DNA from 2 places in the Streptomyces sp. NPDC041814 genome. Region 2 is predicted to be linked to the other one. Evidence: predicted binding sites of a transcription regulator. Region 2 holds the regulator's gene; the other holds the start of a gene.

Region 1 (15,672 bases), on a different contig from region 2:
TCAGCGCGTCCGTCTCGTCGTCCTTGCCGAGGGCCGCCAGCTCGTCCGTCGTTCCCCGGTACGCGACGCGGCCCGCCTCGATCAGGGTCACGTCCTCGCAGGCCGCCACCACGTCCTCGACCAGATGGGTGGAGAGGATGACCGTCGCGCTTCCCCCGAGGTCCCGCATCAGGGCGCGGAACTCGACGCGCTGTTCCGGGTCGAGCCCGGCGGTCGGTTCGTCCAGGAGCAGCAGCTCCGGTTCGTTGACGATCGCCTGGGCGATGCCGACGCGCCGGAGCATGCCGCCGGACAGCGTCTTCATCCGGGAGTCGATCCGGTCGGCGAGACCCACGCGGTCCACCGCGCGCTCCACGGCGCCGGCCACCCGGGCGCCGTCCATCTCCTTGAGCCACGCCACATACGCGACGAACTCGCGGACGGTGAACCCGGCGTAGTAGCCGAACTCCTGCGGCAGATAGCCCAGCCTGCGCCGGACCTCCGCCCGGGCCCGGTGGTCGGACGCCGACCCCACGCCGGCGCCCAGCAGCTCGATCCGCCCGGCGTCCGGCGCGGCGGCCGTGGACAGGACCCGGATCAGCGAGGTCTTGCCGGCTCCGTTGGGGCCCAGGAGCCCGTGCACACCGGGCCCGAAGGCGAGGTCCACGGCGTCCAGGGCGGTCCTGCGGCGGTGCCGGACCGTCAGCCCGGACACCCTGACGGTGCTGTTCACGCGATCACGCTCATGACGTCTCCAGGTGGTCGAAGGATCGGCGGCGCAGGACGAGCAGCGCCGCGCCGAGCACGGCCGCCCCCGCCCACGCGCCCTGTGCGGGGAGCCCCGCGAAGTAGCCGAGCGCCGTCGGCGCTCCGTCGAGGAACGCGGACGGGGACGTGCCGAGCGCCGGTACGGTGACGGCGGCCGCCCAGCCCGCAGCGACGACAAGGGCGGCGGTGCGGCAGCCGACGTACGAGCCGAGCGCCAGGGCCGCGAGGGTCAGGGCGAGTCCGGGCAGCAGCCAGGCCAGCGGCCCCGGCCCGCCGGCCGACGCGGGCAGCACCGCCCAGGCCAGGGCGAGCACCGGAACGGTCACCCCGAGCACCGCGGCCGTCCTGGTCAGCAGCAGCCGCAGCCCGCCGCCGGGGGAGGTGGCGATGATCTCGTGCAGCGGGTCGGCCGAGCGCCCGTACGAGACCCCGACCCCGGCCACCGGCAGCACCGGCGCCACGAGCAGCAACAGCGCCCGCACCGACCCCCCGAGCCCACCCCCGTACGCGAGCGCCACGGCCGTGCACACGACGAGCAGCAGCGCCCCGGTCCACTGCCCGCGCAGAGCGGGCCCGGCGGCCCGGAGCACGTGCCCGAGGCGGTGGGGGCCGGGCACGCGACCCCACACACCCGCACCACGCACCCGCCGCCACGCCCCGGCCCAGGACACATCCGCGCCGAGCGCCCGGCGCCACGCGCCCGCCTCCGGTGCCGCCGTCGCATCCGCCAGCACCGCCGCCCGGATCGCGTCCAGTACCGCCGCTCCGGCCCCCTGGTCGCGTACCGCGCCCGACACGCGTTCCGCGCACCCCGTGCAGGACTCGACGTGCTTCTCCAGGGACCAGGCGTCCGTCTCCGGGGCCGTGCCCTCCGCGTACCGCAGGACCAGATCGTCCGTCACGTGCCAGGCCGTCATGCCGTGCCTCCCAGGGGGCCGTTCTCCGCGACGAGCCGGTCCAGGGCGGTGCGCAACTCGCGGCGGGCGCGCATGGCCCGGGTCTTGACCGTGCCCTCGGGTATGCCGAGCAGCCGGGCGGCCTCCCTGGTGGTCAGGCCGTCGACCACCGTCGCCCGCAGGACCTCCCGGAGCTCCGGCGAGATCCGGTCGAGCGCGGCGCCCACGTCCCCGTACTCCAGGCCTGCCAGGACCCGGTCCTCGGCGGACGGGGCGGGGGCGGCCCAGCGGCTGCCGCCCGCCTGCTCGGCCGCCGTCGCGCGTTCCGTCCGGGCCCGGGTGCGCTGGGCGTCGACCAGGCGCCGGGCGGCGATCACCCAGAGCCAGCCGCCCGCCGCCGCGCCCCGGTGCGCGGCGGCGGAGCGCCACACCGTCACGAAGGTGTCCTGCACGACCTCCCGTACGGTCTCCGCGTCCGGGCACCGGCGGCTCAGGCGGGCGAGGAGCCAGCCGGCATGCCGGTCGTAGAACGCGGCCAGGGCGGCCGCGTCCCCCTGTGCGACAGCACGCAACAGCGCGTCGTCGCTCCGGTCGTCCCCCGAGGGGTGCAAGTGGCTCACACCCCCTCTATCGGCGGTCGCCCGCCGCCCGGTTCACGCGCTCGGCGGCGCCGTGAACCGTACGGCCGAGGCGGGCGTGGTGACGTCCGCGTCCGCGCTGATCGCCCAGGCGGCGACCCGGGAGACGACGGCGGCGGGGACCGCGGCGCTGATTCCGGGGGCGGCCGGGACGTCGTGCGTGGCGTGGGCGTCGTGCGGGAGGACGACCCGGTAGCCCAGCTCCAGGGCGGTGCGGGCCGTCGCCTGGACGCACATCTCCGACATGACGCCGCAGACCGCCAGCGCCCCGACGCCCGCCTCCGCCAGCACGGCGCCCAGCGACGTGCCCCTGAAGCCGTCGTCCCAGGTCTTGCGGATCACGGATTCGGCGGGGCCCTCCACGACCGGCAGGTGCAGCGCCCAGCCCGGTGTGAACGGCTCGTCGCCCGACCCGGGGTCGCCGTCGTTCTGGAGGTGGACGACGACCGCGCCCGCCCGCCGGGCCCGCTCCAGCAGCCCGGACGTACGGTCCAGCAGCGCATCGGCCGCGGGCACGGCACCCGCGCCGGTCACCCCGTCCTTCTGCACGTCCACGACGATCAGGGCCTGCACGGGGAGCGGGGTCTCGGTCACGAGGCCATCCTGTCCGGCGCGGCGCCGGGGCTCCACGGAATATCGGGCGCGCGGCAAGGGCCCGCTCAGGGCCGGGGCATAAGCGTCCCGCGCAGCTGGTTGATCCCCGTGTGCCAGGGCCCGTCCTCCGCTTCCTCCCAGAGCTCCAGCGCCTCGGACGGTTCCGTCAGGACCCGGTCCAGGGCCCGGAGCGCGAGTCCGCGCAGGCCGGTCAGGTCCGGAAGGGGCTCGTCCGGGCCGTACGCGGAGTCGGCGGGGGCACCCCCGGGGCACTGCGCCGCGACCAGGGCGGCGGCCGCTATGGCTTCGTTCGCCACGTCCGAGTCCAGGTAGTCCGTGGTGTCCGCCGTCTCGGCCAGCGCGGCCCGGACCATCGCCTCGCGCGCCTCCGGCGCGGCCTCGTCCAGACCGCCGCACCAGTCGGCGGCGGTGTCGTTGTCGAAGGGGCCCACGTCCCACGTACCCATATGCGTCTCCCTGGTGGCTCGATCTCCACGCATCGTGGCAGGCACCACTGACAACGGTCCGGAGCACCCGTTCCGCTGGGCCACACCCTGATCGCTCAGAGCGAACAACGCTTGGGGAACATCCTGGGGCTCACAAGCATTGAGCCCGTATAGCTCAACTTGACTGCCGAAGGGGAGATCATGGCTACTGAGTCCACTGCCGTCACACCGCTCACCCTGCCCGTGCTGCCGCTTGACGACGAGGTCGTGCTGCCGGGAATGGTGGTGCCGCTGGACCTGTCGGACACCGAGGTGCGCGCCGCCGTGGAGGCCGCGCAGGCCGCCGCCCGGGAGGGCGGGGGCAAGCCCGAGGTGCTGCTCGTCCCGCGCATCGACGGGACGTACACCGGGATCGGTGTCCGCGGCACCGTCGAGCAGGTGGGGCGGCTCTCCGACGGTGACCCGGGCGCCCTCATCCGGGGCCGCGACCGGGTCCGCATCGGAGCGGGCACCAGCGGCCCCGGCGCCGCCCTCTGGGTCGAAGGGGTCCGGGTGGACGAATCCGTCCCCGACCCTCTGCCCGGGGCCGTCGCCGAGCTGGTCAGGGAGTACAAGGCGCTCGCCACCAGCTGGCTGAAGAAGCGCGGGGCCTGGCAGGTCGTGGACCGGGTCCAGCAGATCGAGGGCGTCTCCGCGCTCGCCGACAACTCGGGGTACTCGCCCTTCCTCACGACCGCCCAGAAGGTCCAGCTCCTGGAGACCGCCGACCCGGTCGCCCGGCTCAAGCTCGCCATCCAGTGGCTGGGCGAACACCTCGCCGAGCAGGACGTCGCGGAGTCCATCGCCAAGGACGTCCAGGAGGGCGTCGACAAGCAGCAGCGCGAGTTCCTGCTGCGGCGCCAGCTCGACGCCGTACGCAAGGAGCTCTCCGAGCTCAACGGCGACCCGGAGGACGAGTCCGACGACTACCGGGCCCGCGTCGAGGCCGCCGACCTGCCCGGGCACGTCCGCGAGGCGGCGCTCAAGGAGGTCGACAAGCTGGAGCGCGCCTCCGACCAGAGCCCCGAGGGCTCCTGGATCAGGACCTGGCTCGACACCGTCCTCGAACTGCCCTGGACCGAGCGCACCGAGGACGCGTACGACATCAAGGGCGCCCAGGAGATCCTGGACGCCGAGCACGCCGGCCTCCAGGACGTGAAGGAGCGCATCACCGAATACCTCGCGGTGCGCAAGCGCCGGGCCGACCGCGGCCTCGGCGTCGTCGGCGGGCGGCGCGGCGGCGCGGTGCTGGCCCTGGTGGGCCCGCCCGGCGTCGGCAAGACCTCGCTGGGGGAGTCCGTCGCGCACGCCATGGGCCGCAAGTTCGTCCGCGTCGCGCTCGGCGGTGTCCGGGACGAGGCGGAGATCCGCGGCCACCGGCGTACGTACGTCGGGGCGCTGCCCGGACGCATCGTGCGCGCCATCAAGGAGGCCGGCTCCATGAACCCGGTCGTCCTCCTGGACGAGATCGACAAGGTCGGCTCCGACTTCCGGGGCGACCCGGCCGCCGCCCTCCTCGAAGTCCTCGACCCCGCGCAGAACCACACCTTCCGCGACCACTACCTGGAGGTCGAGCTCGACCTCAGCGACGTCGTCTTCCTGGCCACGGCCAACGTCCTGGAGGCCATCCCGGAGGCGCTGCTCGACCGCATGGAGCTGGTCAGGCTCGACGGCTACACCGAGGACGAGAAGGTCGTCATCGCCCGCGACCACCTGCTCCCGCGCCAGCTGGAGCGGGCCGGCCTGGAGAAGGACGAGGTCGCCCTGGACGAACCGGCGCTGCGCAAGCTGGCCGGCGAGTACACCCGCGAGGCCGGGGTGCGGAATCTGGAGCGCGCCGTCGCCCGGCTGCTGCGCAAGGTCGCGGCCCAGAGCGAACTGGGCGACCGCGAGCTGCCCTTCACGGTGGGCGCGGACGACCTGCGCGGTCTCATCGGCCGTCCGCACCACGTGCCCGAGTCCGCCCAGGACCCGGCCGAGCGCCGTACGGCGGTGCCGGGCGTGGCCACCGGGCTCGCGGTGACCGGGGCGGGCGGGGACGTCCTCTTCGTGGAGGCGTCGCTCGCCGACCCGGAGACCGGGGCGTCCGGGCTGACCCTCACCGGCCAGCTGGGCGACGTCATGAAGGAGTCGGCGCAGATCGCGCTGAGCTTCCTCCGGTCGCACGGCGCGGAGCTGGAGCTGCCGGTCGCGGACCTCAAGGACCGGGGCGTGCACATCCACTTCCCGGCGGGCGCGGTCCCCAAGGACGGCCCGAGCGCGGGCATCACGATGACGACCGCGCTGGCCTCGCTGCTCTCCGGACGGCTGGTCCGCACGGATGTGGCGATGACCGGTGAGGTCTCGCTGACCGGGCGGGTGCTCCCGATCGGCGGCCTGAAGCAGAAGCTCCTGGCCGCGCACCGGGCGGGCATCACCACCGTGGTGATCCCCAAGCGGAACGAGGCCGACCTGGACGACGTCCCGGCCGAGGTGCTGGAGACCCTGGAGGTCCACCCGGTCACCGACGTCCGCCAGGTGCTGGAGATCGCCCTGGCCCCGGCCACGGCGGAGCACAGGATTCCGGCGGCGGCGTAGGCGCCACGGACACGGCGGCCCGCCTTCCCCTCGCGGGGGAGGCGGGCCGTTGCCGTACGCGCCTACGGGCGGTAGATCGTGCCCGGGACCGGCTCGGCCGGGGCCATCAGCTGGGGGACCGTCACGAAGGTGTAGCCCTGCTTCTTCAGGGTGTCGATGATCCCCGGCACGGCGGGCACGGTGCCCTTGTAGATGTCGTGCAGCAGGATGATGCCGTCCTTGCCCGCCTGGTCGACTATCCGCTTCCTGATCAGCGCGGAGTCGGTGGTCGAGTAGTCCTTGGCGGTGGCGCTCCACAGGATCTGGGAGAGCCCGAGGTCCTTGCAGATCCCGGAGATGGTGTCGTCGGTGCGGCCCTGCGGCGGGCGCATGAGCCGGGGCTTCTTGCCGGTGATCGCGGCGATGGCGTCCTGCGTCTTCTCCAGCTCGGCGCGTATCTCGGCCGGCTTCCGGTCGGTCAGGATCTGGTGCGACCAGGTGTGGTTGGCGATCTCATGGCCTTCGGCCGCGAGCCGCCGCACGGTGTCCGGGTGCTTCTTGACGTGGTTCTTGCCGAGCAGGAAGAACGTCGCGTGGACCTTCTTCTCCTTGAGGATGTCCAGCAGCCGGGGCGTGTCCTCCGCCGGGCCCGCGTCGAAGGTCAGGGCGATGCACTTGGCCTTGCGGCAGTCCACCGGGCCCATCGGCGCCTTGGCGTCCGAAGCCGCGTCGTCGCGGGCCGAGCCGGGCGCGGTGGTCTCCATCGTGCAGCCGCTCAGTGTGAGCGTGAGCGCTGTCACAAGAGCGACGGCCAACCCCGTACCGATCGACTTCCTCTTACTGGGCACGGCGTGCCACTCCCTCTGGTGAACGAACGCACTGGTGTGCGACCTGGAACGGCGACTATACATGCGCTGTATACACCGGGTTCATAGTGGGGTGGCCGGAACGCGGCGAAGCCCGGCGACGGGGTGCGTCACCGGGCTCCGCGTGGTGCGGGAGGCTGTCGCCGCTATCCGTTGGCGAGTGCCTGTACGCGGTCGAGGGCGCCGTTGAAGTGGTTGTGGTCGCCCACCGTCGGGCCGGAGGACGTGTACTGCCAGATCGTGTAGAAGCCCCAGCCGGCCGGGAGTGTGCCGACCGTGGTGTTGTACCGGGCCACCCACAGCGGGTTGGTGGTGCCGAAGCTGGAGTTGTTCCCGGTGCAGGTCTGCCACCAGCTCGTCGCGGTGTAGATGACCGCGTCGCGTCCGGTACGGGCCTTGTAGGTGTTCACGAAGTCGCGAATCCAGGACACCATTCCGGCCGCGGTCTTGCCGTAGCACTGCGCGCCGTACGGGTTCCACTCGATGTCGAGCACGCCCGGCAGGGTCTTGCCGTCCCTGGACCAGCCGCCCCCGTGGTCCACGAAGTAGTTGGCCTGGGTGGCGCCGCTGGTGGTGTCGGGCGTGGCGAAGTGGTAGGAGCCGCGGATCATCCCGACGTTGTACGAGCCGTTGTACTGCTGCGCGAAGTAGGGGTTCGTGTAGTACGTCCCCTCGGTGGCCTTGGTGTAGGCCCACTTCACGCCGCTGTTCCAGAGCGTCGACCAGGCGACGTTGCCCTGGTGGCTGCTGACGTCCACGCCCTCGGTCTGGGTGACGGTGGACCCGACGGGCAGGCCGCCCTTGCCGTCGTGGGCGACGACGCCCATGCCCATGGTGGCGGTGCCGCGCGCGGGTGCGGTGGGGTCGCCGCCCGCGGCGTTCGAGGCGCCGGGGAGCGCGATGAGGAGGGAGAGGGCTGCGAGCAGAGTGCCGGCCGCGGCGAAGCGCGAGCGACGGGACTTCGTGGAGCCGGATCTGTGCACGGGCATTGCGTGCCTCCGAGACCTCGGTGGGGGGATCTGCTGACCCGGGAGGCGCCGCACGGCTCCCCCGGATGCATGTCATGGTGTGGACATGCCATGCATGACGCTACGCACGTAGACCCGTGCGGCGGAAGAGGGCCTGGGCGGCGCCGTTGGTCTACTCCTGCGAAATACTGGCGGAGCTGCGGTGATGACCGCCGGCGGAAGAAACTTTCATCTGCGGGAAACCTCTTGAGGGGAGTTGACGTGCACGGGAGCGAAAGCGGACGTGAACCCGGCGCTACCGGAGGAAGTGGTGTGGACCGCGAATTCCTCGCCCTGGAGCTGGAGTTGGCCGTCTTTCTGCGCCGGGCGCGGGCCAACTCCGGCGAGATGGCGCGCGAGGTGCACCCCGAACTGGAGGCAGCCGCCTACGGCCTCTTCGTACGCCTGGAATCCGCCGGCCGGCAGCGGGCCACCGACCTCGCCGCCTACTTCGGCGTCGGGAAGGCCACCATGAGCCGGCAGCTCCGCGCCCTGGAGGCGCTCGGCCTGGTGGCGCGCGAGCCGGATCCGGCCGACGGGCGCGCGTTCCTCGTGCACCTCACCGAGGAAGGGCTCGCCCGCTTCCGGAGCGTCCGCGACGCCCGCCGCGACCGCTACGTCCGCAAGCTGGCCGACTGGGACCGCGCCGAGGTCGCGGAACTCGCCCGCCTGCTGCACCAGCTGAACGCACGCGCCGAGGACTGAGCGCCCCGGGGGCCCGCAGCCGAGAGGCCCTACAGCCGTACGTACGCCGCCGTCGCGTCGTCGTGGGTCTTGCCCCGGAGGCGCTCACGCTCCGTGTCCGCGTCCTCCAGGGCGCGGACCCGGTCGATCAGCGCCTGCGGGCCCTCCTTCTCCAGGATCCCGAGGCACGCGGCCCAGTCGCCCTCGCCGAACATCTCCGTCCAGCGGCTCGCCCCGTCCGTCATCGCGGCCAGGGCCCGCACCCCGGCGCGCGGCGTCCGTCCGGTGACCGCGCGCTCCGCCACGGCCGGGTCGGCGGCGGCCGTGAAGAAGCCGCCCTCCTTGTTGCGCGCCCGGGCGTCGGCCACCGCGTCCGAGACCAGGAACTCCCGGGGCAGCCGGTCGAGCCGGTCGTCCAGCACCGCGCGGACGCCCCCGTCAGGCGCTTCGAGCAGCAGCACCGAATCGGACAGCACCAGGTGCTCCACCTCGGCCCCGTCCCAACGCACCACGACGACGGTCGCCTGTGGCGTACGTACGTGAGAAAGGTCACAGGTCGAGCGGTGGGCGTCCGCGGTGCGCCGGATGGACTCCGCGAGGATCTCCCGCAAGGTCAGATCCCGCCGCGAACCGGACAGTTCGACCAGGGCCCCGCCCAGCCGGGCCGTGAACCACGGAACCGAGTGCACACAACCGGCATCGCCCTGCGGCGGGGTCACGCCGTCCAGCAGCACCAGCCCGCCGCCCCGACCGGAAGCGGGGAGGACCGAGGCGGTCCAGTCCTCGTTCGGGCGGTCCGGAGCGCCGGGAGCGGTCGCGAGTTCGATACGCATGCCGCCAGTCTGCACGATGCCTTCACCGTGCCTGCACGGCACCGCGATTGGTGTGTACCAGCAGGTCAGAAGGTTGGGAGACGCGGAAGGAATCACTCCGCCCCGGGGTGCGGGCGGGCATCCTGCCAAAGCCCGGGCGGAAGTTCCAGCCGGTGTCCACGCATGGCCCCGGGGCCCGCTGGGGAGACTTGTTCGCCAACTCGGGAGTGTTGTTCACTCGTTCGTGTGGCGGAGCGGTTGATGCGCGCCCCCTCCTGAAAAGCACTGGAATGGTCGGGAGCCGTACCAGGGGGCGGGACGCTCGTTCATGTGACCGTGCGTCACCTCTGCTTCAAGGGCGGACGAGTCGAGATTGCGAGCACCGGTGCAGAAGAAGCGGCCTCGGAGCAAGGGCGGCAGCAACAGCGGTTCCGAGGCGGCGCCGACGACCCCGGCGGAGGGCGGTCGCCGCGTGCGCGTCCGTAGCCGGCTGGTCGCGGGCGTCGCCGTCGTCGGGATCACCGTCATAGCGGCGGGGACACCGGCCGTGCTCGCCGCCTCGTCCGACCTCACCGACTCGCAGCATCTGGTCACCCTCGCCGAGCTGAACCAGCAGGCGATCTCCCTGGCCCACTCCCTCGCCGACGAGCGTGACGAGGTCACCGTCTACATCGCGGGCGGCCGGGAGGGCGAGCCGGGCAACCGGGGCGCCCGGGTCGACCAGCAGGTGGACGAGATCCGCGGCGCGGCCCCGGCCGACCTCCTGCGCGACCTCTCCACCGTCCCGTCCCTGCGCCGCGACGCGATCAGCGGCAAGGGCACGGCCCTGGAGGCCCACCGGGCGTACTCCGAGGTCATCGCCAAACTCCACGGCCTCGCCGACGAGCTCGCCCGCTCCACCCCGCCGCGCGCCGCCGACGCCACCCGCACCCCGCAGGCGCTCGGCCGGGCCACCGAGGAGGCGTCCGCCACCCGGGGGCTGCTGCTCGCCGCGCTCGCCGTGCCCCGCCCGGAGCCCGCGCCCCCGCGCATCGACCCGTTCACCGGGCTGCCCGTGCAGAGCGAGGACGAGGGCGAGACCAAGGAGGACCGCACCCGGAACGCGCTGAGCGCCGCCGCCCAGCAGGCCCGGGTCGGCGAACTCTCCGCGCTCGCCGGCTTCGACCAGTCCGCCGGTGCCACCGCCCGCGACAAGCTGGCGTCCACCGTCACCGGACCCGAGGTCAACAGCGCCGAGAAGTACCTCGCCGAGCTGACCGACCGCCCCGAACTGTCCGCATCCGACCTGAAGGTCAGCGACAAGAAGGTCGCCGCGGCCCTCGCAGCCCGCGTCGACCGGATGCGCTCGGTGGAGTCGGCGCTCGGCACCACCCAGGTCCAGCGCCTCGGACAGCTCCGCGACGACGACGTCACCGCCCTCGAACTGCGCATCGCGCTTCTCGGCGGCTGCCTGCTCGTCGCGGTCGCCGTCTCCACCGCCGTCGCCCGCACCCTCACCCAGCCGCTCGCCGTGCTCCGGATCGGCGCCGCCCGCCTCGCCGCCGAACCCGACACCGCCGAACCGGTCCGCTACACCGGCCGCAACGACGAGTTCGCCCAGACGGTCCGCTCCATCAACGCCCTGCACGCCCGCCTGCGGGAGCTGCTCCAGGAGATCGACGGGCGCTTCGCGCACCTGGAGACCGAGCGCGCCGAACTGCTCGCCGGACGCGAGGCCCTCACGGTGCAGCGCGCCGAACTCCAGGTGCGCACGGCGGACCTGACAGCCCAGCTGGAGAAGCTGCGGAACACCGTCCACCACACCTTCGTCAACCTCTCGCTGCGCACCCTCGGCCTGGTCGAACGGCAGCTCGGCGTCATCGAGTCCCTGGAGGAGCGCGAGCAGGACCCGGAACGGCTCGGCACGCTCTTCAAGCTCGACCACATGGCCACGGTCATGCGCCGCCACAGCGAGAACATGCTGGTCCTCGCGGGCGCGGACCACGGGCCCGGCCACCCGGGCCCGATCCCGCTGGTCGACGTCCTGCGGGCAGCTGTCAGCGAGATCGAGCGGTACGAGCGGGTCACCATCCAGTCCCTGCCGCCGCACGCCCAGGTCGCCGGATTCGCGGCCGACGACCTCAGCCACCTGGTCGCGGAGCTCCTGGAGAACGCCACGTCGTTCTCGCCGCCCGACTCCCACGTCCAGCTCTCGGGCTGGCTCCTGGAGAGCGGTGAGGTGATGCTCTCCGTCCAGGACGAGGGCATCGGCATGTCGGCCGTACGGATGGACGAGCTCAACACCCGCCTGGCCGACCCCGCGCTCTTCGAGGCCGGGGAGCAGAACGCCGACGGGGCCGGCCTCGGCCTCCAGGTGACCTCGCTGCTCGCCGCCCGGCACGGCGTACGGGTGGAGCTGCGCGAGCAGAAGGGGAGCGGGGTGACCGCGGTCGTCGTCCTCCCGGAGGCCCTGCTGCCCAAGGCCCTCCCGGCGGCGACGCCCCCGCCGGTCACCGCGCCGGGCGACGCGCCCGCGCTGAACCTGCCGGGCTCGGTGGCCGAGGCCAACTCCAACACGCTGCCCGGCCGCACCGCGTCCACCTCCGACGACCCGATGATCGCGGCGGCGGAACGCGCCCTGGCGGGGGCACCGGAGTCGCCCGTGGCGCCGGAGGCGCCGGTGACCCCTGAGGCCGTCGAGGCGCCGGAGTCCGCGGTGGCCGATGAGGCGCCGGAGTCCGCGGTGGCCGCTGAGGCGCCCGAGACGCCCGAGACACCCGAGGTCCCGGAGGCCGATGCGGCCCCGGAAACCCCCGAGACCCCCGTGGCCGCCGTCCCGGAGCCCGGGTCCACCCCGGAGCCCCGGCCCGCCCCGGAGGCGTCCGGCGCCCCCGAGACCGACTCCGAGCGCACCCTCCAGGTCCGCCTGCCCAGGCCGCCGCAGGCGGCGGACGCGGCGGACGCAGCAGCCGCCGGTCCGTACGCCATCGGCCCCGACCGCCACGAGCGCGCCGCCGACGAGGCCCCGCACCCGGACCCGGCCGCCGCGGCGCCGGAACCGGCGGAGACCGTCCCCGCCCCCCGTAAGCCCGAAGGCGAGGCCGTCACCGACAAGGGGCTGCCCAAGCGGACGCCCAAGGTCGTGCGGCCCGCCGGGGCGCCCGCGGCCGAGCGGCGGGGGAGCGTCGACAAGGAGGCCCTGCGGCGCAGGCTCGGCGGCTTCCAGCAGGGGGCCAGGGACGGCCGCCGCGACGTCGAGGCCGAACTCGCCGAGGGCGCGAGCCCCACACGTACCGAGCACGCCGAGCCGGCAGGCCGTAGCGACGGCCGGACCGGAGAGACGGGGGACACAGTCGAGGAGGCACGCAGTTGACTGCGCCCAGCACATTCGGGCTGAGCACCGAGGCCCGGAACCTGCACTGGTTGCTGAGCAATCTCGTCGAGGAGGTGCCAGGGGTCCACTCGGTCACCGTCGTCTCGTCCGACGGGCTCATGCTGCTGTCCTCCGACCCCGGCCACCACAACGCCGCCGGGCCCGCGGCCCCGCAGAGCGGACCGCGCGGTTCCAGCGCCGACCTGGCGACCATCGTCTCCGGCATCGGCAGCCTCACCGTCGGCGCCGCGAAGCTGATGGACGGCGGCGGCGTGAAACAGACCATGGTCGCCATGGACGAGGGCAGCGTCTTCGTCATGTCGATCAGCGACGGATCGCTGCTCGGGGTGCACGCCTCCCCCGACTGCGACATGGGCGTCATCGCGTACCACATGGCGCTGTTCGTCGGCCGCGCCGGACACGTACTCACCCCCGAACTCCGCAGTGAGCTGCGCAAATCGATGGAGAGCGCCCAGTGAGCCACGCCGCAGCCGGACCCGCCCGCAAACTGCCCGTCCGGGGGGCCGGAAAACGGCCCGCACGGGTCCGCCCGTACTCGCTCACCGGCGGCCGCACCCGCTTCGGGCACGTCCTGCTGGTCGAGACGTTCGTCGCCGCGCTGGAGGCCCCCGAGGAGCGCCGCGAACTCACCAACGGCAATCTGGCGACCCGCCTGATGCCGGAGCTCAGGGCCATCGTCGAGCTCTGCCGCCGGATGCGTACCGTCGCCGAGGTCTCGGCGCTGCTGAAGATGCCGCTCGGCGTGGTCCGGGTGCTGCTCAGCGACTTGGCCGACCAGGGAAAGATCCGCGTGTACGGGACCGGGCACGGCACCGGCCAGCCCGACCGCGCACTGCTCGAAAGGGTGCTCGATGGACTCCGCCGTCTCTGAGTCGCTGTTCGCACCGCGGCAGCCGGGCCCGGAGTCTCAGCCCGAGGAGAAGCTCCAGCCCTGGCAGCTGGACCGCACCAGGGCCCCCATCGCCACGAAGATCGTGGTCGCGGGCGGCTTCGGCGTCGGCAAGACCACGTTCGTGACCGCGGTCTCCGAGATCACCCCGCTGCAGACCGAGGCCATGATGACCCGGGCCAGCGAGGACACCGACGACCTCAGCGCCACCCCGGACAAGGCCACCACGACCGTCGCCATGGACTTCGGCCGGCTCACGCTGGACGACGACCTCGTGCTGTACGTGTTCGGCACCCCGGGCCAGCAGCGGTTCTGGTTCATGTGGGACGACCTGGTGCGCGGCGCGATCGGGGCCGTCGTCATGGCCGACACCCGCCGCCTCGCCGACTGCTTCCCCGCGCTCGACTACTTCGAGAGCTGCGGCCTGCCGTACATCGTGGCCGTCAACCACTTCGAGGGAACGCCGGGCTTCGAGGCCGAAGACGTCCGGGAGGCCCTGACCGTACCGGCGCACGTGCCCATAGTGATCATGGACGCGCGCAACAGGATCACGGTGGTCGAGTCCCTGCTGGCCCTCGTCGGCCACGCCCTCGACGCCACCCCCGCGTAGCCCCCCCAGCACCACACAACGGAGAACCGCGATGCGGAAGATACTGATAGTCGGAGCCGGTCAGTCCGGGCTCCAGCTCGCCCTGGGACTGCAGTCCAAGGGGTACGAGGTCACCCTGATGTCCAACCGCACCGCCGACGAGATCCGCTCCGGGCGGGTCATGTCCACGCAGTGCATGTTCCACACCGCGCTCCAGCACGAGCGGGACCTCCAGCTCAACTTCTGGGAGTCGCAGGCCCCCCGCATCGAAGGGCTCGGCGTCTCGGTCGCCGCCCCCGACTCCTCGCGGGCCGTCGACTGGGTCGGCAGGCTCGACGGATACGCCCAGTCCGTGGACCAGCGCGTCAAGATGGCCGGCTGGATGGACACCTTCGCCCAGCGCGGCGGACAGCTCGTCATCCACGGCGCGGCCGTCTCCGACCTGGACTACTTCTCCCGCGCCTACGACCTGGTGCTGGTCGCGGCCGGCAAGGGCGAGCTGGTCTCGATGTTCGGCCGGGACGCCTCCCGTTCGCCGTACGACGCCCCGCAGCGCGCGCTGGCCGTCGCGTACGTGCACGGCATGGGCCCGCGCCCGGAGCACCCGGAGTTCGACGCGGTCCGCTGCAACCTGGTCCCGGGTGTCGGCGAGCTCTTCGTGATGCCGACCCTGACCACGTCCGGCCGCGCCGACATCCTGTTCTGGGAGGGCGTCCCGGGCGGGCCGCTCGACGCGTTCCAGGGCATCAAGGACCCCTCCGAGCACCTGGCGAAGACCCTGGAGCTGATGGAGGAGTTCACGCCCTGGGAGTACGCCCGCGCCACCAAGGTCGAGCTGACCGACGCCAACGGCACCCTCGCCGGACGCTACGCCCCCACCGTCCGCAAGCCGGTCGGCCGGCTGCCCGGCGGCGGCCTGGTGCTCGGCGTCGCGGACGTGGTCGTCGCCAACGACCCGATCACCGGGCAGGGCTCCAACTCGGCGTCCAAGTGCGCCGCCGCCTACCTCGACGCGATCGTGGAGCACGGCGACCGCGAGTTCGACGAGGCGTGGATGCAGGCCACGTTCGACCGCTACTGGGACACCGCCCAGCACGTCACCAAGTGGACCAACGCCATGCTCGGCGTCCCGCCGGAGCACGTGCTGAACCTGATCGGCGCCGCCGGACAGCTCCAGCCGGTCGCGGACCGCTTCGCCAACGGCTTCAACGACCCGGCCGACTTCGAGAACTTCTTCTTCGAGCCGGAGAAGGCGGACGCCTACCTCGCCTCGGTGGCGGGCCCGGCCGCCTGACAGGCCCGAGGCCCTGTCTTCAAACTGCCGTCTGCCTGGCGACGCCAGTTTGGAGACAGGCCCTCGGGCCCCGGCCGTTCACGTGGCCGGGGCCGAGGACGCGCCGTACCCCTCGTCCGAACCGTCCGTCGCCCCTGCGGGCAGCTCCGGGCCCTGGTACGAGGCGAGCGGCGTGCCGTCCGGGTCGGGCCGGACCGCGCCGAGCACCGGGTTGGAGGCCACGGGCGAGACCTTCACGCTGG
Region 2 (15,672 bases):
AGTCGACGTACACCAGCCGAGCCCTGAGTACCTCGCGTTCTGGCGCGAGAACCACGTGTGCACCCTCACCACACCCCGCCCCGACGGCACCCCGCACGTGGTCCCGGTGTGCGTGACGTACGACCCCGAGGCCGGCCTCGCCCGGGTCATCACCAACAAGCACAGCCGCAAGGTGGCCAACATCCTGGCCGCGGGTCCGGACGGCGCCCGGGTCGCCGCGTGCCAGGTGCACCGCCGCCGCTGGGCGACCCTGGAGGGCGTGGCCCGGATCAGCACGGACCCGGAGCGCGTCGCGGAGGCCGTACGTCGCCACACGGAGCGCTACGACCGGGTGCCGTCGCCCAACCCGGACCGGGTCGTCATCGAGATCACCCTGGACCGGGCGCTCGGCCGCGGCTGAGCGTGCGGCCCGCGGGCAAAGCACAACGGCGCCACCGTGTTCAGGTCACGGTGGCGCCGTTGTGTGGGGGAAGTGACTGAGCGACGTGGAACGACGGGGGATCGCTCAGGCACTGTGGGGGGTGGCGGCAATGGTTTCTGGCTCGAACAGCTGATGGTCACGCTGCGCGAGATTCACGAAGATCATGTCGTACCGAATGGCACAGCGCACCGGTTGCGGCGCGCCCCGCGGCTTGCGCAGGCACCGGTAGGCGCGGACCTCGCCGTCGTCCTCGCGGGCGACGACGACCGGGTCGCCGAACAGGGTGACCATCAACGAGTCACCACGGTGGGGCAGCGCCGTGACGAGGTCGATGAAATGCCACCCTGACCGGTAGGCGGTCGCCATCTCACGCCGGAAGGTCCGGTCGTCCGGAGGGGTGGTCAAGGCCGGTCCTGAGGAATCGAGTAACCCCACCCCACGTCGCCCTGCGGCAGAGTACCGATGGCTACGGAGTCGCTGCCCGATCCGAGGTCTGGCGGAGAGACCTGCGCCATGAGCAGCAGCGCAGCAGCCGCAACTACAGTGCCAAGCACTGAGCGAAGCAATCTCTTGAACATAGCCGGCTTCGTCCTCACTTGATGGAATCGTCTCCCCCGCTCCACTAGAAGACGATGGCTCATTCGGACACGTCAAAGCCACAGAACCGATGCATCATGTTCCTGAATGTTCAGGACCCTGGGGGGTGGAGCTTTGCCCGCAATCGATGCCAAACCGGCACATACTCATTCGGTGGCGGATCTATGTGCCGACGGGGTCAGGCTGTACTCGGCCGCGCTGGGCGTCGGGCGCATCGCCCGAACCGAGGTGCAACCGGCTCCCTGCCTGATCGAATTCGGCCTTCTGCTGCCCGACCCCGACGACGATTCCTGGCTCCGCCCGGTTCCGCCGTCCGCCGCGCTCGCACAGCGGCTCCATCCCCTGGAACGCGAGATCCAGGACCGCAGGCGCACGTCGGTGGAACTGACCAACGCGTTCGAACCTTTCATGGCGATCAGTGCGCAGCGGCCCGCCGCCACGCACGCGATCACAGTGCTGGAGGGCATCGACCGGATCAACGGGGCGCTGGATCTGGCCATTTCCGAGAGCCGGCAAGAGGTGCTGACCGTCCAGCCGGGAGGCAAGCGCAGCGAGGAGGTGCTGAGCGAGGCCCTGGCGCGCAGCAAGCCTCTCATCGATTCCGGGATCAGCGTCCGCACGCTCTACCAGCACACCGTCAGGCACAGCCAGCGCACCTACGCGTACGTGGACCTCATGGCCGGCGCCCGCATGGAGATCCGGACGCTGGAGGAACTCATCGAGCGCCTCATCATCTGCGACGACACTGTGGCGTTCATTCCGGCCAGGGACGACCCGCCCATCGCGCTGGAGCTGCGGCACCCCGGCCTGGTCGCGTACCTGACGAAGGTATTCGAACAGCTCTGGAGCAGGGCCGTCCCGCTGAACGAGGCCGCGCCCTACAATCCGGCACGCGACGGCATCACGGGTGTTCAACGCTCCATCGCCCAACTCCTCGTGGAGGGGCACGTGGACGAAGCCATAGCCCGCCGCCTCGGCATGAACGTGCGTACCTGCCGGGCCCACGTGGCAAAACTGTCCGCCGTTCTCGGCAGCACCAGCCGCGCCCAACTCGGCTACCTGATCGCCCGGTCAGGAATCCTGGACCAGGATTCCTGACCGGCAGCCGGCCCCAAAGATCCCCACCCCCCGGGCCGGGCGGGCGGGCCACGCAATGGGGGAGAGCATGGCCGCGCCCTTGATCAGCCGGGGGAGTTCCCGGCTCCCCCGACAGCTCCACACTGGCCCGGGAACTAGGCTGGCACCACCGTCATCTTGCTGCACTGCCAAAAGTGGGGGGTCCCGAATGGGCAGGGACGAGGACATACCGCATCAGCCGCACGGCGATCTGGAACTGTGCGAAGCCGGCGTCGGGACGTACACCGAAGCGCTCAGAGCGGGCCGGCTCCCCCGCTCCGCGCTCGAAGCCGCTCCTTGCCTCACCGAGTTGGCCCTTGTCCACCCCGACCCTCAGGAGGATGGCTGGATCCGGCCGGTGCCACCGTCCTCGGCTCTCGCCCACCTGCTGCAGCCCGTCACGCGGGAGATCCACGAACGCATCAGGCTCTCCGCCGCCCTGGCCGACTCCCTGGCGCCGCTGGCCTCCATCGCCAGCACCGACCCCAACCTCGCCATCACCGTCCTGGAGGGCATCCCGCTGATCGAGGCGGCCATCCAGAACGCCACGGACGGCGCACGGGACGAGGTCCTGACCCTGCAGCCCAGCGGCAACCGACCGGTGGACCAGCTCAAGAAGGCACTGGGCCGGGGGCTGGCCATGACCGAGCGCGGCGTGACGCTGCGCCACATCTACCAGCACCCCGCCCGCTACAGCCCGGCCATCAAGGCCTATCTGGACGACATGCCGCCGGCCTCCATCCAGGTGCGCACCATCGAGCAGACGGTCGAGCGTCTATTCGTCTTCGACGGCACCGTCGCCTTCATCCCGGCCAGCCCCGAACGCGATGTCGCACTGGAGATCCGCCACCCCGCACTCGTCCGCTACCTGATCCAGGTGTACGAGGTGCTGTGGGCCCAGGCCAAGCCGCTGACCTCCCCCCTCCAGGCGCCCGCGCACGACACCCCGATCACCGCCGCCCAGCTGAGCGTCGCCCGCCTCCTCGTCGAGGGGAACACCGATCAGGTCGTGGCCCGCAAGCTGGCCATCAGCGTCCGCACCTGCCGCGCCCACATCGCCAAACTCATGCACACCCTCAACGCCACCAGCCGCACCCACCTCGGCGCCCTCCTCGTCCAGTCCGGCCTCGTGGAGGGTGCCGGACAGGGCTCCGGGGAAGGCGCCGGGGAATGACCGTGCCGGCGACGCACCCCCACAGCGAACGGGAGCTCTGCGAAGCCGCCCTCGCCGTCTACGGGGACGCCCTCGCCGCCGGCCGCATCGCCCGCAGCGCCGCGGAGCCCGCCCCCTGCCTCACCGCACTCGGACTGCTCCTCCCCGACCCGCGGGACGGGGCGTGGCTGCGCCCCGTGCCGCCGTCCGCGGTGCTGGGGCAACTGCTCAGCCCTCTCAGCCGCGAGATCGACGCACGGGTCCGGCTGACGACCGAGCTGACCCGGTCCCTGCTGCCGCTGCTCGCGGAGACGGAAACCGACGGGAACCCCACTCGTCCGGTCACCGTGATCGAAGGGGCCGACCGGATACGCGCGGCGCTGCACAACGCCTCGCGGTCCGCCCGGGAGGAAGTCCTGACCGCCCAGCCCGGCGGCAACCGCCTGGCCCACAACATGCGCCAGGGCCGGACGAACGCGGAGTTCGTCCTCGCGGCGGGCGGGCGGCTCAGACACCTCTACCAGCACTCGGCGCGCTACAGCCCCCGGCTCAAGGAGTACCTGGCGGAGATCCCGGCCGACCGCCTGCAGATCCGCACCATGGAGCAGAGCGTGGGCCGCATGCTCGTCTTCGACCGGGCCGTCGCCTACCTCCCCGCCGACCCCGACGGCAACACCGCCCTGGAGATCCGCCACCCCGCCCTCGTGCGCTATCTGACCGCCGTCTACGAAACGCTCTGGGCCCTCGCCACCCCCTTCGGCGATCCCCTTCCCACCGCGCTTCCCGGCGCCCCCGTCACCGCCGTCCAGCAGAGCATCGCCCGCCTCCTGGCCGACGGCTGCACCGACCAGGCCGCAGCGGAAAGGCTCGGCATCAGCGTCCGCACCTGCCGCGCCCACATCGCCAAACTCATGCACACCCTCAACGCCACCAGCCGCACCCACCTCGGCGCCCTCCTCGTCCAGTCCGGCCTCGCGGAGCCCACCCGATGACCCTGCCGCCCGAACACCGCCACGGCGGAAGCGAACTCTGCGAGGAGGCCATCAGCCTCTATACGCAGGCGCTCACCCAGGGCAGCATCGCCCGGTCCGCCGCCGCGCACGTGCCCTGCGTCGCCGACGGCGCCCTGCTCCTTCCCGACCCCCACGACAGCCTCCGGCTGCGCCCCGTACCGCCCACCGCCGGGCTGGCGCACCTGCTGCATCCGCTCGCCCGCCAGGTCTTCGACCAGGTACGCGCGATCGACCGGCTGGCCAAGTCCCTCGTCCCCCTCGCGTCGGCGAACCGAGAACCCGTCCCGCTCGTCACGCTCCACGGTCGGTCGGCCATCCAGGCGTCCATCAACGGCTCCGCGGACGGTGCCAGAGACGAGATCCTGACCATCCAGCCCGGCAGCACCCGTACACCGGAACAGCTCCGGATCGCGCTGTCAGGGACGCTGCCCACGGTCGCGCGGGGCGTCCGCGTCCGGCACATCTACCAGCACTCCGCGCGCTACAGCCCCCCGCTCAAGGAGTACCTGGCCCAGCTGCCCAGCGGGCTCCTGAAGGTCCGCACCCTGGAACGGGCCATCGACCGCCTCATCATCTTCGACCGGGCCGTCGCCTACCTCCCCGCATCCCCCGACGGCAACACCGCCCTGGAGATCCGCCACCCCGCCCTCGTGCGCTACCTGGCCGCCGTCTACGAAACCCTCTGGGCCCTCGCCACGCCCTTCACCCAGCACCTCCCCACCGCCCTCCCCGGCGCCCCCGTCACCGCCGTCCAGCAGAGCATCGCCCGCCTCCTGGCCGACGGCTGCACCGACCAGGCCGCAGCGGAAGAGCTCGGCATCAGCGTCCGCACCTGCCGCGCCCACATCGCCAAACTCATGCACACCCTCAACGCCACCAGCCGCACCCACCTCGGCGCCCTCCTCGTCCGCTCCGGCCTCGTGGAGGCCCCGGCCGGCCCCGTATACGCGAAACGGCCCGCCACACCCGGAAGTCCGGGGTGACGGGCCGCCTGGCGCGGGGTCAGTCCTTGGGGCGCTTGGGGCGCCAGACCACCAGGGCGCTGGTCTGCTGCACGTCCTGGTACGGGACCAGGTCGCGCCGGTACGACGCGTGGACCTGGGCCTCGCGCTGCTGCATGGCCGCCGCGGCTCCGTCCACGGCCGCCGAGAGTTCGGCGACGCGCTGCTGGAGCGCCGCGACCTGGTTCTCCAGTTCGATGATGCGCTTGATGCCGGCGAGGTTGATGCCCTCGTCCTGCGACAGCTGCTGCACCGTGCGCAACAGCTCGATGTCGCGGGCCGAGTAGCGCCGGCCACGTCCGGCCGTACGGTCGGGCGAGACCAGGCCGAGGCGGTCGTACTGGCGCAGTGTCTGCGGATGCAGGCCCGACAGCTGGGCCGCGATCGAGATCACGTACACCGGGGACTCGTCGGTCAGTTCGTAAGGATTACGCCGTCGGCCGTCCACCTCAAGCTCCCTTCGCCGCCTGGAACAGCTCCGCCCTGGGGTCATGCCCCGCGGTCGCCTTGCGGTATGCCTCCAGCGCGTCCCTGGCCTCGGTACCGAGGTCGGTGGGCACGGTCACCTCGACGGTGACCAGGAGGTCTCCCCGGGTGCCGTCCTTGCGGACCGCGCCCTTGCCACGGGCCCGCATCGTACGCCCATTCGGCGTACCGGCCGGTAGCTTGAGGGTCACGGACGGGCCGCCGAGCGTCGGCACCTTCACCTCGCCGCCGAGCGCCGCCTCCGTGAAGGTGACGGGCACCGTGACGGTGAGGTTGTCGCCCTTGCGGCCGAAGACCGGGTGGGCGTCGACGTGGACCACGACGTACAGATCGCCCGCCGGTCCGCCGCGCTCGCCCGGGGCGCCCTTGCCGCGCAGCCGGATGCGCTGGCCGTCCGAGACGCCCGGCGGGATCCGCACCTGCATGGTGTTCGAGGAGCGGGCCCGGCCGCTGCCCTTGCAGACGTCGCACGGGTCCTGGGCGATGAGGCCGCGGCCCTTGCAGTCCACGCACGGGTCGGTCAGCGAGAAGCCGCCACCGCTGCCGCGCGAGACCTGACCGGTGCCGACACAGGTCGGGCAGACCCTGGGGGTGCCGTTCTTGTCGCCGGTGCCGGAGCACGCCTTGCAGGGGGCCTGGCTGGACATCCGGAGCGGGACCGTGGCCCCGTCGACCGCCTCGGTGAAGCTGAGGGTCACCTCGGACTCGATGTCCTGGCCGCGCCGCGGCTGCACCCTCGTACCGGCGCCGCCGCCGCGGTTGAAGAGGCCGCCGAACACGTCGCCGAGGCCGCCGCCGCCGAAACCGCCGGCGCCCCCCTGGCCCCCGCCCTGGGCGCCTCCGAAGAGGTCCCCCAGGTCGAAGTTGAAGTTGCCCTGGGCACCGCCCGGCCCGGCGCGGAAGCCGCCGTTGCCGAAGAGGGCGCGCGCCTCGTCGTACTCCTTGCGCCTCTTGGTGTCGCCGAGGACGTCATTCGCCTCGGAGATCTCCTTGAAGCGCTCCTCCGCCTTGTCGTCGCCCTTGTTGGCGTCCGGGTGGAACTCGCGGGCGAGCTTCCGGTACGCCTTCTTGATCTCGGCGTCGGTGGCGTCCTTGGGGACGCCGAGAACCTTGTAGTAGTCCTTCTCGACGAAGTCCTTCGTACTCATCGACGTCCCTCCTTCCGGACGACCGGCCGGGAGCCCCCCGTCCGGGCGGCGCCGGGCCCGCAGGCCCCGGCACCGACCGGACGGGAGGCCCGGGTGGCCGGGCGGTGTGCTGCCAGGTGATCGGACGGAATGTCAGACCTCCTCGCCGCCACCGCTCTCCTCGTCGTCTGCCTTCTCTTCCTTCGCGGCCGCGGGGGCCGCCCCCGGCTGGGGTTCGGCGACGGCCACCCGCGCGGGGCGGATGGTGCGCTCGCCGATCCGGTAACCGGGCTGCAGGATCGCCACGCAGGTCGTCTCCTCGACGTCCGGCGCGTAGCTGTGCATCAGGGCCTCGTGGACCGTCGGGTCGAAGGGCTCGCCCTCCTTGCCGAACTGCTGGAGGCCCAGCTTCGCGACGACCGTCTCCAGCGATTCAGCCACCGACTTGAACCCGCCCACGAGCTCGCCGTGCTCCCGGGCCCGGCCGACGTCGTCCAGGACGGGCAGCAGCTCGGACAGGAGGTTCGCGACGGCGATCTCCTTGACCGTGACCCGGTCCCGCTCCACACGGCGGCGGTAGTTCTGGTATTCGGCCTGAAGCCGCTGGAGGTCACCGGTGCGCTCGTTGAGCGCCGTGCGGGCCTGGTCCAGCTGCGCGGTCAGGGCCGTGGTCTCGTTCGCGTCCCCGGCCGGGGCCGCCGCCTCCTCCTCGGAGGGGGTGGCGGCCTTCGGCTCGGCGTCGTCAGAGGTGGCGCCGGAGGGGACGTCGGGCTCCTCCTCGAAGCCCGGAGTCTCCTCGGTCACGCCGCACCGCCCTTGGAGTCCTTCTCGTCGTCCACGATCTCGGCGTCGACGACGTCGTCCTGGGCCTGCTCGGCACCCGGCTGCGCGTCGGCCTGCGGGCCGCCCTCGGCCTGGGCGTTGGCGTACATCGCCTGGCCCAGCTTCTGGGAGACGGCGGCGACCTTCTCGGTGGCCGTGCGGATCTCGGCGGAGTCCTCGCCCTTGAGCTTCTCCTTCAGCTCGGTGACCGCGGTCTCCACCTCCGTCTTCACGTCGGCCGGGACCTTGTCCTCGTTGTCCTTGAGGAACTTCTCGGTCTGGTAGACGAGCTGCTCGCCCTGGTTGCGCGACTCGGCGGCCTCGCGGCGGGCGTGGTCCTCCTCCGCGTACTTCTCGGCCTCCTCACGCATCCGGTTGACCTCGTCCTTCGGCAGCGAGGAGCCGCCGGTGACGGTCATCTTCTGCTCCTTGCCGGTGCCGAGGTCCTTGGCCGTCACGTGCATGATGCCGTTGGCGTCGATGTCGAAGGAGACCTCGATCTGCGGGACCCCGCGCGGGGCCGGCGGCAGACCGGTCAGCTCGAACATCCCGAGCTTCTTGTTGTACGCCGCGATCTCGCGCTCGCCCTGGTAGACCTGGATCTGCACGGACGGCTGGTTGTCCTCGGCCGTCGTGAAGATCTCGGACCGCTTGGTCGGGATCGTGGTGTTGCGCTCGATGAGCTTGGTCATGATGCCGCCCTTGGTCTCGATACCGAGGGACAGCGGGGTGACGTCGAGGAGCAGGACGTCCTTGACCTCGCCCTTGAGGACGCCGGCCTGGAGCGAGGCGCCGATGGCGACGACCTCGTCCGGGTTCACGCTCTTGTTGGCCTCCTGGCCACCGGTCAGCTCTTTGACGAGCTCGGTGACGGCCGGCATACGGGTCGAGCCACCGACGAGAACGACGTGGTCGATCTCGGAGAGCTGGATGCCCGCGTCCTTGATGACGTTGTGGAACGGCGTCTTGCAGCGGTCCAGGAGGTCCGCGGTGAGCTGCTGGAACTGCGAGCGCGTGAGCTTCTCGTCCAGGTGCAGCGGGCCCTCGGCGGACGCCGTGATGTACGGCAGGTTGATCGTGGTCTCCGTCGAGGAGGACAGCTCGATCTTCGCCTTCTCCGCGGCCTCGCGGAGACGCTGGAGAGCCATCTTGTCCTTGGACAGGTCCACGCCGTGGCCGTTGGCGAACTGCTTCACCAGGTAGTCGACGACGCGCTGGTCCCAGTCGTCACCACCGAGCTGGTTGTCACCGTTGGTGGCCTTCACCTCGACGACGCCGTCGCCGATCTCCAGGAGGGACACGTCGAAGGTGCCGCCACCGAGGTCGAAGACGAGGATCGTCTGGTCGTCCTTGTCGAGCCCGTACGCCAGCGCGGCGGCGGTCGGCTCGTTGACGATGCGCAGGACGTTCAGGCCCGCGATCTCGCCGGCCTCCTTCGTCGCCTGGCGCTCGGAGTCGTTGAAGTACGCCGGGACGGTGATCACCGCGTCGGTGACCTTCTCGCCCAGGTACGACTCGGCGTCACGCTTGAGCTTCTGCAGGATGAAGGCGCTCATCTGCTGCGGGTTGAAGCTCTTGCCGTCCAGGTCGACCTTCCAGTCGGTGCCCATGTGGCGCTTGACCGAGCGGATGGTCCTGTCGACGTTGGTCACTGCCTGGCGCTTGGCGACCTCGCCGACCAGCACCTCGCCGTTCTTCGCGAAGGCGACGACGGACGGCGTGGTCCTGGCGCCCTCTGCGTTGGTGATGACGGTGGGCTCGCCGCCTTCGAGAACGCTGACGACGGAGTTAGTCGTGCCCAGGTCGATGCCGACCGCACGTGCCATTTCGATTCCTCCAACTGACTACTTGAGTGGATCTGACTCAAGGATGCACGACTCCCCTGCCGGAGTCAACAGACCTGAGTCGACACGACTCAACTTAGGTGCTCCCCATGCGCGCCATCGGCGACACCTGGCGCCTCAGGCGCCGCACAGCCCTCCCCCATCATGGCCGCATGGGATCGTTCTGTCACAAAATGCCGCGAGCAGCACAAAAGCGGCATTCAGTCCGCCGATTGCAGGCAGGTGCGAACGATGCGTACGCAGAAACAGTGGGGAAGAGGACCCCGGCCGCCCCTCCGGCGCCCGCCCCGGCTCCCCCGCCCGACCGCCAAACGCACCCTCGACCTGCTCCTCGGCTCGGCCCTGCTGCTCCTCGCCTCCCCTTTACTGGCCGCCGCCGCCCTGGCGCTGGCCGTACGGGGCCGCCGCGTGACGCGGCACTCCCCGCGCACCGGCCTGCACGGCGCCCCCTTCGCCCTGCGCTCCCTGGACACCCGGTGGCTGAAGCTGGACGTGGTTTCGCGCCTGCACCACGTGGTGCGCGGCGAGCTCTCCCTCGTCGGGCCCGCGCCGCTCGCCCCGGGCGACGTACGGAACGGCACCGGGGGCGCCCGGCGCTGGCGTCAGGAACTGAAGCCCGGGCTGACCGGCCTGGCCCAGGTGCGGCACCGGTCGGCGATGCCGTGGGACGAGGCGGACCTGCTGGACCAGCACTACGCCGGGCACCAGGGGCTGCGGCTGGACCTCGCGATCCTCGCCGAGGCCGTACGCGTACCCCTGCGCGAGGCGGCCCACACCCTGCCGCGGCCCGGCAAGGCACGCCTGAGCGACACAGATCACCGCCTGCCCGGCTACAGCACGGCGGAATAAGTGGGTAGTGTCGGCACAGACTGATTAAGTTACTGCTTAGTAGTAGCGATACTCGTAGTTCCGGTGGTCACTGGAAGACGCAGTACCCGCTAGTAGACGCTGGATCGATCCCACCTCGCAGGCCCGAGGAGCCCCCAATGCAACTCGCCGCGATCATCGTGTCGCTGGTGCTGACCGTGGTCGGCGTTGCGCTCATCGCCCGAGCCGTCGCGCAGATCTACCGGTTCGTCACGCTCGGACAGCCGGTCCCGGCCGGCAGCCGTACCGACTCCGTGAAAGACCGCACGATCACCCTGGCCAAGGAGTTCGTCGGCCACACCAGGATGAACCGATGGGGCGTCATCGGCGTCGCCCACTGGTTCGTCGCCGTCGGCTTCCTGACCCTGGGCCTGACCATCGTCACGGCGTACGGTCAGCTGTTCAAGGCCGACTGGGTCCTGCCCGTCCTCGGTGGCTGGCTGCCGTACGAGGTGTACACGGAGTTCATCGCGCTCGCGACCACCGTGGGCATCGTCGTCCTCATCGCCATCCGCCAGCTGAACCTGCCCGCCCGGGCCGGCCGCAAGTCGCGTTTCGCGGGTTCGAAGATGGGCCAGGCGTACTTCGTCGAAGCCGTCATCCTCGTCATCGGTCTCGCGATCATGACGCTCCGCGGCCTTGAGGGCGCACTGCACCACGTCGACGGCTACGAGGCCGCCTACTTCGCCTCGTATCCGCTGGTCGCGGCGTTCAAAGGGCTCAGCCTCGGGACGCTCCAGAACCTCGTCTACCTCACCGCCATGATCAAGCTCGGGGTCACCATGACCTGGGCGATCACCGTCGGGCTCAACACCAACATGGGTGTCGCCTGGCACCGCTTCCTGGCCTTCCCGAACATCTGGTTCAAGCGGAACGCCGACGGCGCGGTCGCGCTGGGGGCCCTGCAGCCGATGACGACCGGCGGCAAGGAGATCGACTGGGAGGACCCGGCCGACGACGCCGTGTTCGGTGTCTCCCAGGTCGAGCAGTTCTCCTGGAAGGGCATCCTCGACTTCTCCACCTGCACCGAGTGCGGCCGCTGCCAGTCGCAGTGCCCCGCCTGGAACACCGGCAAGCCGCTCTCGCCGAAGCTCCTGATCATGTCCCTGCGCGACCACGCGCACGCCAAGGCCCCGTACCTGCTGGCCGGCGGCGGCAAGGACATGGAGGGCGAGGAGAAGGCGACCGAGGAGCAGCTGAAGGACGTTCCCGCGGCCGCCCTCGCGGAGGCCGAGCGCCCGCTGGTCGGCACGGTCGAGGAGAACGGCGTCATCGACCCGGACGTCCTCTGGTCCTGCACCACCTGCGGCGCCTGTGTCGAGCAGTGCCCGGTCGACATCGAGCACGTCGACCACATCGTCGACATGCGCCGCTACCAGGTGATGATCGAGTCCGCGTTCCCGTCCGAGGCGGGGACCATGCTCAAGAACCTGGAGAAGAAGGGCAACCCCTGGGGGCTCGCCAAGAAGCAGCGCGTCGAGTGGACCAAGGAGGTCGACTTCGAGGTCCCGATCGTCGGCAAGGACGTCGAGGACCTCACCGAGGTCGACTACCTCTACTGGGTCGGCTGCGCCGGCGCCCTGGAGGACCGCGCCAAGAAGACCACCAAGGCCTTCGCGGAGCTGCTGCACATCGCGGGCGTCAAGTTCGCGATCATGGGCGGCGACGAGAAGTGCACCGGTGACTCGGCCCGCCGTCTCGGCAACGAGCCGCTGTTCCAGCAGCTCGGCGCGGAGAACGTGGCGATGCTGAACATGGCCTTCGGCGAGGACGACGAGGACGACTCGACCAAGAAGGCCAAGGCCGCGAAGAAGATCGTCGCGACCTGCCCGCACTGCTTCAACACGATCGCGAACGAGTACCCGCAGCTCGGCGGCGAGTACGAGGTCATCCACCACACGCAGCTGCTCCAGCACCTCATCGACGAGGGCAAGCTGATCCCGGTGACCCCGGTCGAGGGCCTGATCACGTACCACGACCCCTGCTACCTGGGCCGCCACAACAAGATCTACACGCCCCCGCGCGAGATCATCGCGAAGGTGCCGGGTCTCCGGAACGAGGAGATGCACCGCCACAAGGAGCGCGGCTTCTGCTGCGGCGCCGGTGGTGCCCGGATGTGGATGGAGGAGCGGATCGGCAAGCGCATCAACAACGAGCGCGTCGACGAGGCCCTCTCCCTCAACCCGGACATCGTCTCGACGGCCTGCCCGTTCTGCCTGGTCATGCTGACCGACTCGGTCAACGGCAAGAAGAACGAGGGCAAGGCGAAGGAGTCCGTCCAGGTGGTGGACGTCTCCCAGCTGCTGCTCGACTCCGTGAAGACCCCGGCCGACCCGGCGGGCGACCAGGAGTCGGCGGACGAACCGGAGCCGGAACCGGCGAAGTAGCCGGACCGGCGTCACGGCGCGGCGAAGCGGTCGGACCTGCCTCGGGGGCAGGACCGGCCGCTTCCGCGTTCCGCCTCCGGGTTTCCCTTCCGGGAGGCTGGGGAAAGCCCTCCGGGGTTCCCTTAGGGGATGTCACAGCTGGGCGTCAAAGGCCGGTACTTCCCCGGCCCCGGGCCCCCGTAACCGGCGGACCGGGTACGTTCGATGACGTGGCTGGATTCAGGATCGGACGCGGCCGGGACAACCGCACCCCGCAGCAAGGGCAACAGCAACCGCGGCAGCAGCGGTACGGCAATCAGGCACCGCCGCCGTACGGGCAGCAGCAATGGCCGCCGTCGGGAGGACACGGCGCCCCGCACCACGCCGCACCGGGCTACCACGGCGGCGGCGCGTACCCCGCGGGCGGCGGCTACACCGGCGCCGGGCCGGACGAGCCCGAGTACTTCACCGACCCCACGCCGTACCCGCATCCCCAGGGCGCCAACCACGGCGACCCGTACGCGAACAATCCGGGGCACACGCAGGCGTTCCGCGTGGACGAGGAGCCGTACAGCGACGGCAGCGCCTACCGCGCCGGCCACGCTCCCGCGGCCCCCATAGGCCCGCGGCTGCACTGGAAGCAGCTGCTGAGCGGCATCGTGACGCGCCCCGGCCCGACGTTCTGGCAGATGCGCGACTACGCGGTCTGGGGCCCCGCCCTGACCGTGACGTTCCTCTACGGCCTCCTGGCCCTCTTCGGCTTCGACCAGGCCCGCGACGACGCGATCCACGCCCCGGTCTCCAACGCCGTGCCCTACGTCATCCTCACGGGCGTCTGCTTCGTGCTCGGCGGCCTGGTGCTGGGCGCGGTCACCCACACGCTGGCCCGCCAGCTCGGCGGCGACGGCTCCTGGCAGCCGACGGTGGGCCTGTCCATGCTGATCATGTCGATCACGGACGTGCCGCGCCTGGTCTTCGCGATGTTCCTGGGCGGCGAGAACTCACTGGTCGTCATCCTCGGCTGGGTCACCTGGCTGGCCGCCGCGGCGCTCCTCACCTCGATGGTGAGCAAGTCGCACGACCTGCCGTGGCCGAAGGCGCTGGGCGCGTCGGCGATCCAGCTGCTGGCTCTGGTCTCGATCCTGAAGCTGGGCACGATCTGACGACCGCGCCGCGCTCACGCGAAAGGGCCCCGGGTGACCGGGGCCCTTTTTCGCGCTGCGCGGCTGCCACTAGGCGTCGAGAACCTGCCCGCTGCGCCGCACGACGGGCTTCTCCACGCTCCACGGGAAGTTGATCCAGCGGTCGGTCTTCTTCCACACGTACTCGCATTTCACGAGCGAGTGGGACTTCTCGTAGATCACCGCGGACCGCACCTCGGCGACGTGGTCGATGCAGAAGTCGCGCACCAGCTTCAGCGTCTTGCCGGTGTCGGCGACGTCGTCGGCGATCAGGACCTTCTTGTCCGAGAAGTCGATGACGTTGGGCACCGGCGCCAGCATGACCGGCATCTCCAGGGTGGTGCCCACGCCCGTGTAGAACTCCACGTTCACCAGGTGGATGTTCTTGCAGTCCAGCGCGTACGCCAGCCCGCCCGCGACGAACACCCCGCCGCGCGCGATGCTCAGCACCACGTCCGGCTCGTACCCGTCGTCGGCGACGGCCTGCGCCAGCTCCCGTACGGCGTGCCCGAAGCCGTCGTACGTCAGGTTCTCGCGTACCTCGTCGGTCATCGGGCCCTCACACCTGCGTCCGGTGGAAATTCATGAAGGAACGCGACGCGGTGGGACCGCGCTGCCCCTGGTATCGCGACCCGTACCGCTCGGAGCCGTAAGGGAACTCGGACGGAGAACTCAGCCGGAACATGCACAGCTGGCCGATCTTCATACCGGGCCAGAGCTTTATCGGCAGCGTCGCGAGATTCGACAGCTCCAGGGTCACGTGCCCGGAGAAGCCCGGGTCGATGAAGCCCGCCGTGGAATGCGTGACCAGCCCGAGCCGCCCGAGCGAGCTCTTGCCCTCCAGCCGCGACGCGAGATCGTCGGGCAGCGAGATGACCTCGTACGTCGACGCCAGCACGAACTCCCCGGGATGCAGGATGAACGCGTCATCCCCTTCCGGTTCGACGGTGCGGGTCAGGTCCACCTGCTCGACGGCGGGGTCGATGTGCGGGTAGCGGTGGTTCTCGAACACCCGGAAATAGCGGTCGAGCCGCACGTCGATGCTCGACGGCTGCACCATCGACGCGTCGAATGGATCAATGCGTACGCGTCCGGCGTCGATCTCGGCGCGGATGTCCTTGTCTGAGAGAAGCACCCACCGAGGATACGCAGAACGCGCGGGCCCGCCCTCATCGGGCCGCCCGCGCGTTCCGTCATCCGTCACCCGCCGCCACTACCGCCGCTCGAAGACCACGGGCACGGCATGCCGCAACCGAGCGCAGCGAGGACACCGGATGAGCCGCCCGGGCCCGATCCGCCCTGCCCCGAGCTGCTGCATCGGAAACGAGCTGGTAGCGAAAACGTGCCCTTCGGCACAGCGGACGACGGTGCGCTCCATGGAGTCCATCAAGTCCCTTCCCCATCAAGCCGTGGACGAGACCGCCACATTAGGGGATGAACGGGACCCCCCTCCACGCGGCACTCCGACACCCACGCTACGCCCCCAACTCCCGCCACACACACGGCCGGTCCGGGACGTCGCCGCGAGGGGATCGTGATGGGGTACAGTGTCCGAGGATGCGCCGCTGAATACAGCGCCGCGCATTTTCGCGGGTGTAGTTTAATGGTAGAACATGAGCTTCCCAAGCTCAGAGCGCGAGTTCGATTCTCGTCACCCGCTCCATAACTAAGGCCCAGG

What was found. Region 2 encodes HspR, which represses chaperone genes until heat shock. Its sites were predicted from a motif close to TTGAGNNNNNNNNNCTCAA; they were not measured.
Region 1: the regulator HspR is predicted to act here: its motif matches at 3,482-3,500, upstream of lon (endopeptidase La).

What each region holds. Positions count from the first base shown of each region.
Region 1 is NZ_JBVJAM010000003.1:257,078-272,749, reverse strand. Features, by position in the region: gene ACZ6C6_RS10890 (ATP-binding cassette domain-containing protein) at 1-712, opposite strand, end outside; gene ACZ6C6_RS10885 (hypothetical protein) at 723-1,664, opposite strand; gene ACZ6C6_RS10880 (RNA polymerase sigma factor) at 1,661-2,263, opposite strand; gene ACZ6C6_RS10875 (isochorismatase family protein) at 2,297-2,875, opposite strand; gene ACZ6C6_RS10870 (DUF4259 domain-containing protein) at 2,941-3,342, opposite strand; gene lon (endopeptidase La) at 3,523-5,937, shown strand; gene ACZ6C6_RS10860 (polysaccharide deacetylase family protein) at 6,000-6,680, opposite strand; gene ACZ6C6_RS10855 (lysozyme) at 6,929-7,771, opposite strand; gene ACZ6C6_RS10850 (MarR family winged helix-turn-helix transcriptional regulator) at 8,012-8,494, shown strand; gene ACZ6C6_RS10845 (protein phosphatase 2C domain-containing protein) at 8,524-9,306, opposite strand; gene ACZ6C6_RS10840 (sensor histidine kinase) at 9,671-12,637, shown strand; gene ACZ6C6_RS10835 (roadblock/LC7 domain-containing protein) at 12,634-13,116, shown strand; gene ACZ6C6_RS10830 (DUF742 domain-containing protein) at 13,113-13,529, shown strand; gene ACZ6C6_RS10825 (GTP-binding protein) at 13,510-14,157, shown strand; gene ACZ6C6_RS10820 (styrene monooxygenase/indole monooxygenase family protein) at 14,189-15,430, shown strand; gene ACZ6C6_RS10815 (C40 family peptidase) at 15,509-15,672, opposite strand, start outside.
Region 2 is NZ_JBVJAM010000007.1:139,514-155,185, reverse strand. Features, by position in the region: gene ACZ6C6_RS19380 (pyridoxamine 5'-phosphate oxidase family protein) at 1-400, shown strand, start outside; gene ACZ6C6_RS19375 (Rieske (2Fe-2S) protein) at 506-826, opposite strand; gene ACZ6C6_RS19370 (helix-turn-helix transcriptional regulator) at 1,106-2,116, shown strand; gene ACZ6C6_RS19365 (helix-turn-helix transcriptional regulator) at 2,304-3,308, shown strand; gene ACZ6C6_RS19360 (helix-turn-helix transcriptional regulator) at 3,305-4,279, shown strand; gene ACZ6C6_RS19355 (helix-turn-helix transcriptional regulator) at 4,276-5,283, shown strand; gene ACZ6C6_RS19350 (heat shock protein transcriptional repressor HspR) at 5,303-5,749, opposite strand; gene dnaJ (molecular chaperone DnaJ) at 5,751-6,935, opposite strand; gene grpE (nucleotide exchange factor GrpE) at 7,068-7,718, opposite strand; gene dnaK (molecular chaperone DnaK) at 7,715-9,562, opposite strand; gene ACZ6C6_RS19330 (sugar transferase) at 9,812-10,429, shown strand; gene ACZ6C6_RS19325 ((Fe-S)-binding protein) at 10,567-12,834, shown strand; gene ACZ6C6_RS19320 (Yip1 family protein) at 13,044-13,976, shown strand; gene ACZ6C6_RS19315 (phosphoribosyltransferase) at 14,046-14,546, opposite strand; gene dcd (dCTP deaminase) at 14,554-15,129, opposite strand; tRNA gene ACZ6C6_RS19305 (tRNA-Gly) at 15,584-15,657, shown strand.